One region of the Streptomyces sp. NPDC025793 genome, then DNA from elsewhere that is predicted to be linked to it. Evidence: riboswitches for the same ligand, from Rfam matches in the RefSeq annotation. Region 1 holds a riboswitch; the other holds the start of a gene.
The links. Region 1 has a riboswitch for cyclic di-AMP ahead of ACZ4MF_RS07630 (transglycosylase family protein). Riboswitches for the same ligand answer to the same signal wherever they lie in the genome.

Region 1 (5,123 bases):
GCGGAGCGGCCCGCGTACACCGCGGCGTCGTCGAGGATCTCCTCGATGCGCAGCAGCTGGTTGTACTTGGCGACGCGCTCGGAGCGGGCCGGGGCGCCGGTCTTGATCTGGCCGCAGTTGGTGGCGACGGCCAGGTCGGCGATGGTGACGTCCTCGGTCTCGCCGGAGCGGTGCGACATCATGCACTTGAAGCCGCTGCGCTGGGCCAGCTCGACGGCGTCCAGGGTCTCGGTCAGCGAGCCGATCTGGTTGACCTTGACCAGCAGGGCGTTGGCGGTGCCCTCCTCGATGCCGCGGGCGAGGCGCTCGGGGTTGGTGACGAACAGGTCGTCGCCGACGAGCTGGACCCTGTCGCCGAGGCGGTCGGTGATGACCTTCCAGCCGGCCCAGTCGTCCTCGAACAGCGGGTCCTCGATGGAGACGAGCGGGTACGCGGAGACGAGCTCCTCGTAGTACTCCGTCATCTCGGCGGCGGAGCGCTCCTTGCCCTCGAAGAGGTACTTGCCGTCCTTGTAGAACTCGGAGGCGGCGACGTCGAGCGCGAGGGCGATCTGCTGGCCGGGGACGTAACCGGCCTCCTTGATCGCCTCCAGGATGAGGTCGAGGGCGGCGCGGTTCGACTCCAGGTTCGGGGCGAAGCCGCCCTCGTCGCCCAGGCCGGTGGACAGGCCCTTGGACTTCAGGACCTTCTTCAGCGTGTGGTAGACCTCGGCGCCCCAGCGCAGCGCCTCGGAGAAGGACTCGGCGCCGATCGGAGCGATCATGAACTCCTGGATGTCCACGTTGGAGTCCGCGTGCGAGCCGCCGTTGAGGATGTTCATCATCGGCACCGGCAGCAGGTGCGCGTTGGGGCCGCCCAGGTAGCGGAACAGCGGCAGGTCGCTGGCCTCGGAGGCGGCGTGGGCGACGGCGAGGGAGACGCCGAGGATGGCGTTGGCGCCGAGGGAGCCCTTGTTGTCGGTGGCGTCCAGGTCGAACATGGCCTGGTCGATCAGGCGCTGCTCGGTGGCGTCGTAGCCGACCAGCTCCGGGCCGATCTGCTCGATGACGGCGAGGACGGCCTTCTCGACGCCCTTGCCCTGGTAGCGGTTCGGGTCACCGTCGCGCAGCTCGATGGCCTCGAAGGCACCGGTCGAGGCGCCCGACGGAACGGCGGCACGACCCGTGCTGCCGTCGTCGAGGCCGACCTCGACCTCGACCGTGGGGTTGCCTCGGGAGTCCAGGATTTCCCGGGCTACGACGACGTCGATGGACGGCACGAGCATCTCCTTCTTGGATGTGACGCTGGAAGTGCGGGGCGGTGTGCCTTGCGGCTGCGCCGTGCGACTAGAGCCTAACCGTCTCCGGGGGATCGGCCCGCGACCGACCGCCCCGTGAACGCGGTGGGACATGCAGACGGTACCCATTGTTCACCCTCGGAACAAAGGGGGCCGTCGATGAGGCCCGGCTGAAGAGTGGGGAAACAGAAAGCCCCGCCCCGGCGCGTACGGGGGAACACGCGCCGGGACGGGGAGCCCGTGGGGACGGGGGTGACCCTCACGGGGTCCTCAGTGTGGGGGGTGGGGATGTGAGGGCGCTGTGCGTCCGGCCGGAGCCGGATGTCACTTCAGGTGCAGCTGCTGACCGGGGAAGATGAGGTCGGCGTTGTCGACGATGTCCTTGTTCAGCCGGAACAGCTTCTGCCAGCCGCCGGCGACGTGGTGCTTCTCGGCGATGGAACTGAGGGTGTCGCCCTTGACGACCTTGTACTCGCCGTCGCCCTTCTTGACCTTCTTGCCGGTCGGGGTGGTGACGGTCTTGCTCGCCTTCGGGGCCGTGCGCTCGGTGGAGCGGGTGGCGGCCTGCTGGTCGGCGGAGCGGGTGGTGGCGCTGCCGGAGGAGCCGCTGCCCGCCGAGCCGCTGCCGGTGGAGCCGGAGCCGGTGCTCGGGGCGGAGCCGTTGTACGGGGCGGAGGACAGGCCCGTGCCGCAGACCGGCCAGGCGCCCTTGCCCTGCGAGGCGAGGACCTTCTCGGCGACGGCGATCTGCTGCGCCTTGGTGGCCTGGTTGGCGGTCGAGGCGTAGGCGGTGCCGCCGTACGCGGCCCAGGTGGAGGCGGAGAACTGGAGGCCGCCATAGAAGCCGTTGCCGGTGCTGATGGACCAGTTGCCACCCGACTCGCACTGGGCGACCGCGTCCCACTCGGAGGCGGTGGCGGCGGAGGCGTTGCCTGCCGCCATCAGCGGGGCGGCGACGGCGGCACCGGTGACACCGGCCAGCGCGACGACGCGGACGGCCTTGGACGGACGGCGGTGCTTGCCCTTGCCGGAAAACAGCATGGATCGATCCCCTCACCGACGCCTGCGAGGTGAGCTGTCGGGTTCGGGCCGGTTGAGTTGCCCGGCCGCACGCCCGCTGTCGCGGGCCTGCGGCTTCACCCCAAGCCGGATCCGGCGTCAACTGCCGGTTCCAGCGCCTACCTTGGGTCCCCCGCTCCTGCCTACGGCGCTTGACGCGACGACTGTTCCCGGACGGCCGCTGGCAGGATTCGGCGTTGCGGCAGCCGGAGCTCGTGGTGACGAGCGGTCCTGACCGTAGACAGGCGATCGACGGAATTTCAAAGACGATCAGGGCTTCTGAGACTCATCCCACACTTTCGCCAAAACGGACATTAGCGATCAAGCGGGGCGCCAACTCGCCTTACTCCGCGTCCTTTTCGTGACCGACTTCCAGGGTCTGACCGGCGGCGATCTGGTTCGGGTCGGCCCCTATCACCTTCTTGTTGCCGTCATAGAGCGCGCGCCATCCGCCGTCGACGCCGAGAGAGTCGGCGATGGAGGCGAGCGTGTCGCCCTCACGGACCGTGTAGGTGCCCGTCGGGCGACCCGCGTGGCGACCCGAGGACGCGGCATCCTGACCGTTTGTCACGTTTTCGTCCGCACTTCCGCCGCGGTGACGTCCGCCACTGCTGAGCGCTCCCGTGTCGACGAGGCTCCAGGAACCGGTGCTCTGCGGGTAATTGTCCGACTCGTCGGTTCCGGGGGTGGCACTGGGCGAACTGTCGCCGCCCTGCGCACCCCCGTCACCGGAGGAACCGGTGGAACCATCGAAACCGGACGTGCCCGCCTTGTCGCCCTTATCGGACTTGCGGCCGCCTGCACCCTTGGAGCCGTGCGACGCGCCCGACCCCTTGCCGTCCCCGTCGCTCGCACTCGGTCCGGGCGTGGCGCCGGTGCCCGAGGAAGCGTCCGCGCCGGAGCCGGACGTCGAGCCGGAGTGGGCGCCCGACCCGTCCCCGGAGCCCGAGTCGGACCCGGATGAATCCGACAGACCGGACGAGTCGGAACCGTTCGTCGATCCGGAGTCGCCACCCGAGCCCTTGCCGTTCCCGGAGTTCCCGACGCCCGTGTCGACGTCGACCGAACCCGAGTTGGAGGTCAGCCCGGCGGTCAGCGCGCACATGGTCCACGGCTTGGTGCCCTGGTCGGCGAGGATCTTCTCGGCGACGGCGATCTGCTGATTGCGGCTGGCCTGGTCGGCGCTGTCGGCGTACTGCGCGCCACCGTACTTGTCCCAGTCGTCCTGCGATATCTGGAGACCGCCGTAGTACCCGTTGCCGCTGTTCTGGCTCCAGGAGCCGCCGCTCTCGCACTCGGCGACCTTGTCCCACGTGGTGCCGTCGGCCGCGTGGGCGCTCGCGGCGCCGAGCAGCGGGATGGCGATGGCGGAGCCGGTCACGCCGGCCGCGACGAGGAGGGCCGGAGCCTGACGGGGGCGACGGTGACGACCGTTCCCGGTGAGCATGCGGAAGCCTTTCGTGCGACAGCAGGACCGGCGCGGCGGCGGACGGTGCCGGTCGCCACGCTGATGGGTGAACGTATCGGCACACGATCACTTGTCACAAGTTAATGCCGCGCAGATCACGTGAAGATCACAAGGTTGAATCCCTGTCATGTTTCGTTTCCCACGAGGCCGTTACGCCGGTTTCGCCCACCCCTACGACGCTTGTACGGCAGCGGCGGTTCCCCCGCCGGCGGGGGCCGGGGTGAACTCGACCGGCAGGGTGCGCAGCCCCCGCATGATGAGCCCGCCGCGCCAGCGCAGCTCGGCCGGATCGGCGGCGAGCCGCAGGTCGGGCAGCCGGGTGAACAAGGTGGCGAGCGCGCTCTGGCCCTCCAGGCGGGCGAGCGGCGCGCCGAGGCAGTAGTGGATGCCGTGGCCGTAGCCGAGGTGTGGGTTGTCCCGGCGGGAGAGGTCCAGCACGTCCGGCTCGGCGAACCGCTCCGGGTCCCGGTCGGCCGCCGCGAGCACCACGAGCACCGGGTCGCCGGGCGCGATGTCCTGCCCGCCGATGACGAGCGGCTCGGTGGCGAACCGCCAGGTGGCCAGCTCCACCGGGCCGTCGTAGCGCAGCAGTTCCTCGATACCGGTCTCCAGCAGGTCCCGCTCCCCGCGCGCCAGGGAGTCCTGGAGCCGCCGGCGCTGCCCGGGGTGGGTGAGCAGGGCGTAGGTGCCGTTGCCGATCAGGTTCACCGTGGTCTCGAAACCGGCGAACAGGAGGATGAAGGCCATGGCGGCGGCCTCGTTCTCGGTGAGGTGCTCGCCGTGGTCGAAGGCGCGGATGAGGCCGGAGAGCAGGTCCTCGCCGGGCGCGGGCTCGGCGGGCAGCGCCTCGCGCTTCTTGTGGATCAGCTCGGCGAGGTAGCCGCGCATCTTCTTGACCGACCGCGCGACCCCGCCGCGCGGACCTCCGCCGTGCCGGATCATCATCCCCGCCCAGTCCCGGAAGTCGTCCTGGTCCTCGCGCGGGACGCCGAGCATGTCGCAGATGGCGTAGATGGGCAGGGGGAAGGCGAACTCGTGGATGAGGTCGGCGGACCCCCTTTCCGCGAAGCGGTCGATGAGCTGGTCGGTCAGCTCCTGCACCCGGTGTGCGAACTCGGCGACACGGCGGGGTGTGAACGCCTTGCTGACCAGCCGTCGCAGCCGGGTGTGGTCCGGCGGGTCGATGTTCAGCAGATGTGTCATCAGCTCGGCCTTGCGCTCGCCGGGGATACCGGTCTTGCCCTTGGCGTGCGCGGGCTCGTCGTGATGGGCCGGGTTCTTGCTCAGCCGCTGGTCGGCGAGGGCCTGCCGGGCATCGG
Region 2 (5,123 bases), on a different contig from region 1:
CGATCCCCGCGCACGACGGCAAGCCCGCGCCCCGCGACGGGTCCCTGCCCGAGGTCATCGGCGAGCAGAAGCGCGAGGTCGTCGTCGAGGAGGTCCCGGCGCGCGCCCTGATGGCCGCCTACCGGCTGCCGGAGGACGGCACGCGCGCGTGCGACGCGGCCGACCTCGCCCTGACCGTCCTCGGCGGCGGCGAGTCCTCCCGCCTGTACAACCGGCTGGTGCGCCGCGACCGCACGGCCGTCGCGGCCGGCTTCGGCCTGCTGCGCCTCGCCGGCGCGCCCTCGATGGGCTGGCTGGACGTGAAGGCCTCCGGCGACGTCGAGGTGCCGGTCATCGAGGCCGCCATCGACGAGGAGCTCGCCCGGTTCGCCGAGGAGGGCCCGACGCCGGAGGAAATGGAGCGCGCCCAGGCCCAGTTGGAGCGCGAGTGGCTGGACCGGCTCGGCACGGTGGCGGGCCGCGCCGACGAACTGTGCCGGTTCGCCGTCCTGTTCGGCGACCCGCAGCTCGCCCTCACGGCTGTGCAGCGCGTCCTGGCGGTGACCGCCGAAGAGGTCCAGGAGGTCGCCAAGGCCCGCCTGCGCCCCGACAACCGCGCGGTCCTCGTCTACGAGCCGAAGTCCCCGGAAGCGGCCCCGGACGCCGACGTGCCCGAGGACCCGGAGCAGGAAGCGACCGTAGAGGCCGGCAACGAGAACGAGGAGACGGCCAAGTGACCGAGCAGCTCGCCAGCATGGACTTCCACCCTCAGCCGCAGCCCGGCGAGGCCAAGCCGTGGGCGTTCCCGGCCCCCGAGCGCGCGGCGCTCGACAACGGCCTGACGGTGCTGCGCTGCCACCGCCCCGGCCAGCAGGTCGTCGCCGTCGAGGTGCTGCTCGACGCGCCCCTGGACGCCGAGCCGGCCGGTCTGGACGGCGTCGCCACGATCATGGCGCGGGCCTTCTCCGAGGGCACCGACCAGCACTCCGCCGAGGAGTTCGCGGCCGAGCTGGAGCGCGCGGGCGCCACGCTCGACGCGCACGCCGATCACTCGGGCGTCCGCATCAGCCTGGAGGTGCCCGCCTCCCGCCTCGCCAAGGGCCTCGGCCTGCTCGCCGACGCCCTGCGCGCGCCCGCGTTCGCCGAGAGCGAGGTCGAGCGGCTGGTCCGCAACCGCCTGGACGAGATCCCGCACGAGCTGGCCAACCCCACCCGCCGGGCCGCCAAGGAGCTGTCCAAGGAGCTGTTCCCGGCGACCTCGCGCATGTCGCGTCCGCGGCAGGGCACCGAAGAGACGGTCGAGAAGATCGACGCGGCCGCCGTACGCGCCTTCTACGACCGCCATGTGCGCCCCTCGACGGCCACTACGGTCGTGGTCGGCGACCTCACCGGCATCGACCTGGACGCCCTGCTCGGCGACACCCTGGGCGCCTGGAGCGGCACCCCCGGGCAGCCCCGGCCCGTGCCGGCCGTGAGCGCCGACGACACCGGCCGCGTGGTCATCGTGGACCGGCCCGGCGCGGTCCAGACGCAGTTGCTGATCGGCCGCGTCGGCCCCGACCGGCACGACCGCGTGTGGCCCGCGCAGGTGCTCGGCACGTACTGTCTGGGCGGCACCCTCACCTCCCGCCTGGACCGCGTCCTGCGCGAGGAGAAGGGCTACACCTACGGTGTGCGTGCCTTCGGCCAGGTCCTGCGGTCCGCCGCGGACGGCACGGGTGCCTCCCTGCTCGCCATCAGCGGCTCGGTGGACACGCCGAACACCGGTCCCGCGCTGGACGACCTGTGGAAGGTGCTGCGCACCCTCGCGGCGGAGGGCTTGACCGACGCCGAGCGGGACGTGGCCGTCCAGAACCTCGTCGGGGTCGCGCCGCTCAAGTACGAGACGGCGGCGGCCGTCGCGAGCACGCTGGCCGACCAGGTCGAGCAGCATCTGCCCGACGACTTCCAGGCGACGCTGTACCGGCAGCTGGCCGCCACGGGCACGGTGGAGGCCACGGCCGCCGTCGTGAACGCCTTCCCGGTGGACGGCCTGGTGACCGTCCTCGTCGGTGACGCCTCGCAGATCAAGGCGCCGGTGGAGGCGCTCGGCATCGGCGAAGTCAGCGTCGTCGCGGCCGAGTAGGGCACGCGCGCGTGGGGCCCTGACCGCCTACGGGCCGTCAGGGCCCCACGCCGTTCCGCGCTCTTCCCCAGATGCCCGATTTGGGACGGAGGTTGCCTGTCTGCCCTGTGGGATGCGCTACAAAGGCCCGGTTCGGTTTGGGGACCGACGGCAGGCCCGCCTAGCGTCGTCCGGGCTGTTCGTCGGGCAGTGCGCCGCACCCGCGGCACCGGACAGCCATCGCCGAGTCCCCGTACGGCGCGAGCCAGGGGAGCCGGGGACCCACAACGTCCCCTGGGGTGAATCGGACGCCCACGCGTGCGCGTGGGGGGCCGTAGGAGACCTTCCTGCTCCGAACCCGTCAGCTAACCCGGTAGGCGAGAGGGAAGGAAAGGACCAGCCACTCCATGGCGTTCATGTGCGCCACCGGGAAGCACCGCAAGCCCGGCCGGGTCACGCGCACCGCCGCTCAGGCGGCCGGCGTCGCGGCCCTCACCACCGGTGTCATCGGCACCCTCGCGGCCTCCCCCGCGTCCGCCGCCCAGAACTCCGTCGAGCAGACCGGCCTCACCCCGGTGATCAGCGTGGGCGACGACATCGCCGCGCAGATCGACGCGCAGGCGGCCGCCCAGCGGCAGGCCGCCGAGGAGGCCGCGGCCCGGCGGGCCCAGGAGATCCGCGAGACCAAGGCCCGCGCCGCACGCGAGGCGGAGCGCGAGCGGCTGAACCGCTTCGTCCCCCCGATCACGGACTCGTACGTCTCCACGGGCTACAAGGCCAGCAGTTCCCTGTGGTCCTCCGGCTCCCACACCGGCATCGACTTCCACGCGGCCAGCGGCACCCCCGTCCACGCGGTCGGCTCCGGCACCGTCGTCTCCACCGGCTGGGGCGGCGCGTACGGCAACCAGATCGTGATCCGGATGGCCGACGGCATGTACACCCAGTACGGCCACCTGTCGTCCATCGGCGTCACGGTGGGCCAACAGGTCACCCCGGGCGAGCAGATCGGCCTGTCCGGCGCGACCGGCAACGTCACCGGACCCCACCTGCACTTCGAGGCCCGTACGACCCCCGACTACGGCTCGGACGTCGACCCGGTCGCCTATCTCCGCGAGCACGGCGTGGACGTCTGACGCGCACGGCGCACGAGACACGGCATCCGAAGCCCCGGCTCACCGAGCCGGGGCTTTCGTCGTTTTTCCACGGTGCCCTCGGTGCGCTTACGGAGTCGCTGTCCAAAAAATATCCATGGATTCCGGCCCGCCGTCGGAAATTCTGGCTCATTGCAATAGAGTCACGGAACACGCGTCCATCGTCGACGTGTCACGGGGATTAAGGCGGAGGTCGGTCATGCGTATTCCGGCGCACTCGGTATGCACGGCGATCCGGGACGACATCGTCGCCGGTGTCCACGAGCGCGGCAGCCGCCTCACCGAGGAAGTCCTGGCCCGCCGCTACGGCGTCTCGCGCGTCCCCGTCCGCGAGGCCCTGCGCACGCTGGAGGCGGAGGGCTTCGTGGTGACGCGCCGGCACGCGGGCGCGTGCGTGGCCGAGCCGACCGAGCAGGAGGCGGCCGACCTGCTGGAGATGCGGATGCTCCTGGAGCCGCTCGGCGCCGCCCGGGCCGCGCAGCGGCGCACGGAGGCGCATCTGAAGGTGCTGCGTGGCCTGGTCAGACTGGGCCAGGAGCGGGCCAGGCGGGGCAGCAGCGAGGATCTTCGGTCACTGGGCGGCTGGTTCCACGAGACGCTCGCCCAGGCCTGCGCGAGCCCCTCGCTGACCTCGATGCTGACCCAGTTGCGCCACAAGATCGCCTGGATGTACGCGGTGGAGGCGCTGCCGACCCCGGTCGAGTCCTGGGCGGAGCACGGCGCGATCGTGGACGCGGTGGCGCGCGGCGACGGCGAGCGCGCGCGGGCGCTCACGGCTCTGCACGGCGAGCGCGCGACGGCCGCGCACAGGCTTCGCTTTTCCGCCGGCGGCGAGGGCGTGAGGACTTCGCAACACGCCGTAAACATGAGCGGCCTGCGCCATTAACACGAGCGCCGTATACAAAGAAGAGTAATTCGGTGGCGGTGTATTCTTGCTGCCTGAATTCAGGTGTGTTCACGCATTGTGGAAGACCGTGCCAAACGGCGAAGCCGCGCCGCCCCACAAAGGGCGACGCGGCTTCGGTGTTCCGTGTTCCGGGCGGGGCCGGATCAGACGGTCTCGGGCAGCTCCTCCAGGCCCTCGGAGACCAGCTTGGCCAGACGCTCCAGGGCGATGTCCGCGCCCTCGGCGTCCGAGGCGAGGACGATCTCCTCGCCACCCTGGGCGCCCAGACCCAGGACGGCCAGCATGGAGGCCGCGTTGACGGGGTTGCCGTCAGCCTTGGCGATCGTCACCGGGACGCCTGCGGCCGTGGCGGCTCGGACGAAGATGGAGGCGGGGCGGGCGTGGAGGCCCTCGGCCCAGCCGACGTTGACGCGGCGCTCAGCCATGTGTTGCTGCCCTTCGGTGTTCAGGGTTGTCTAGACCAGTTTCCCATATCGCGAAGCGTGTCCGGAGCGGACCCTCGTCCCCTCCGGTGTGACATCGGACCGCGGCCTCGATCCGACTTCCGTCCCCCACAGACTGCCTCGCGCCGTTGTCGGACGCGAGCCGTACTCTGGGGCCCATGCAGAGCTCGGCGGACCGGCAGGACCGGTACGAGTACCCCGCCCACTGGGAGGCGGACGTGGTGCTGCGCGACGGGGGTACCGCGCGCATCCGGCCCATCACCATTGATGACGCCGACCGCCTGGTCAGCTTCTACGAGCAGGTCTCGGACGAGTCGAAGTACTACCGCTTCTTCGCGCCGTACCCACGACTGTCCGCCAAGGACGTCCACCGCTTCACGCACCACGACTTTGTGGACCGGGTGGGACTCGCGGCCACCATCGGCGGCGAGTTCATCGCCACCGTACGCTACGACCGCATCGGCGCCGACGGCATGCCCGCCTCCGTGCCGGCCGACGAGGCCGAGGTCGCCTTCCTCGTGCAGGACGCCCACCAGGGC

Region 2: another riboswitch for cyclic di-AMP. It lies ahead of ACZ4MF_RS32165 (M23 family metallopeptidase); the one in region 1 lies ahead of ACZ4MF_RS07630 (transglycosylase family protein).

What each region holds. Positions count from the first base shown of each region.
Region 1 is NZ_JBVHMR010000003.1:45,955-51,077, forward strand. Features, by position in the region: gene eno (phosphopyruvate hydratase) at 1-1,265, opposite strand, end outside; gene ACZ4MF_RS07630 (transglycosylase family protein) at 1,602-2,318, opposite strand; cyclic di-AMP (ydaO/yuaA leader) riboswitch at 2,323-2,497, opposite strand; gene ACZ4MF_RS07635 (transglycosylase family protein) at 2,680-3,783, opposite strand; gene ACZ4MF_RS07640 (cytochrome P450 family protein) at 3,976-5,123, opposite strand, start outside.
Region 2 is NZ_JBVHMR010000021.1:124,212-129,334, forward strand. Features, by position in the region: gene ACZ4MF_RS32155 (M16 family metallopeptidase) at 1-716, shown strand, start outside; gene ACZ4MF_RS32160 (M16 family metallopeptidase) at 734-2,104, shown strand; cyclic di-AMP (ydaO/yuaA leader) riboswitch at 2,315-2,478, shown strand; gene ACZ4MF_RS32165 (M23 family metallopeptidase) at 2,491-3,216, shown strand; gene ACZ4MF_RS32170 (GntR family transcriptional regulator) at 3,434-4,120, shown strand; gene ACZ4MF_RS32175 (HPr family phosphocarrier protein) at 4,285-4,566, opposite strand; gene ACZ4MF_RS32180 (bifunctional acetate--CoA ligase family protein/GNAT family N-acetyltransferase) at 4,743-5,123, shown strand, end outside.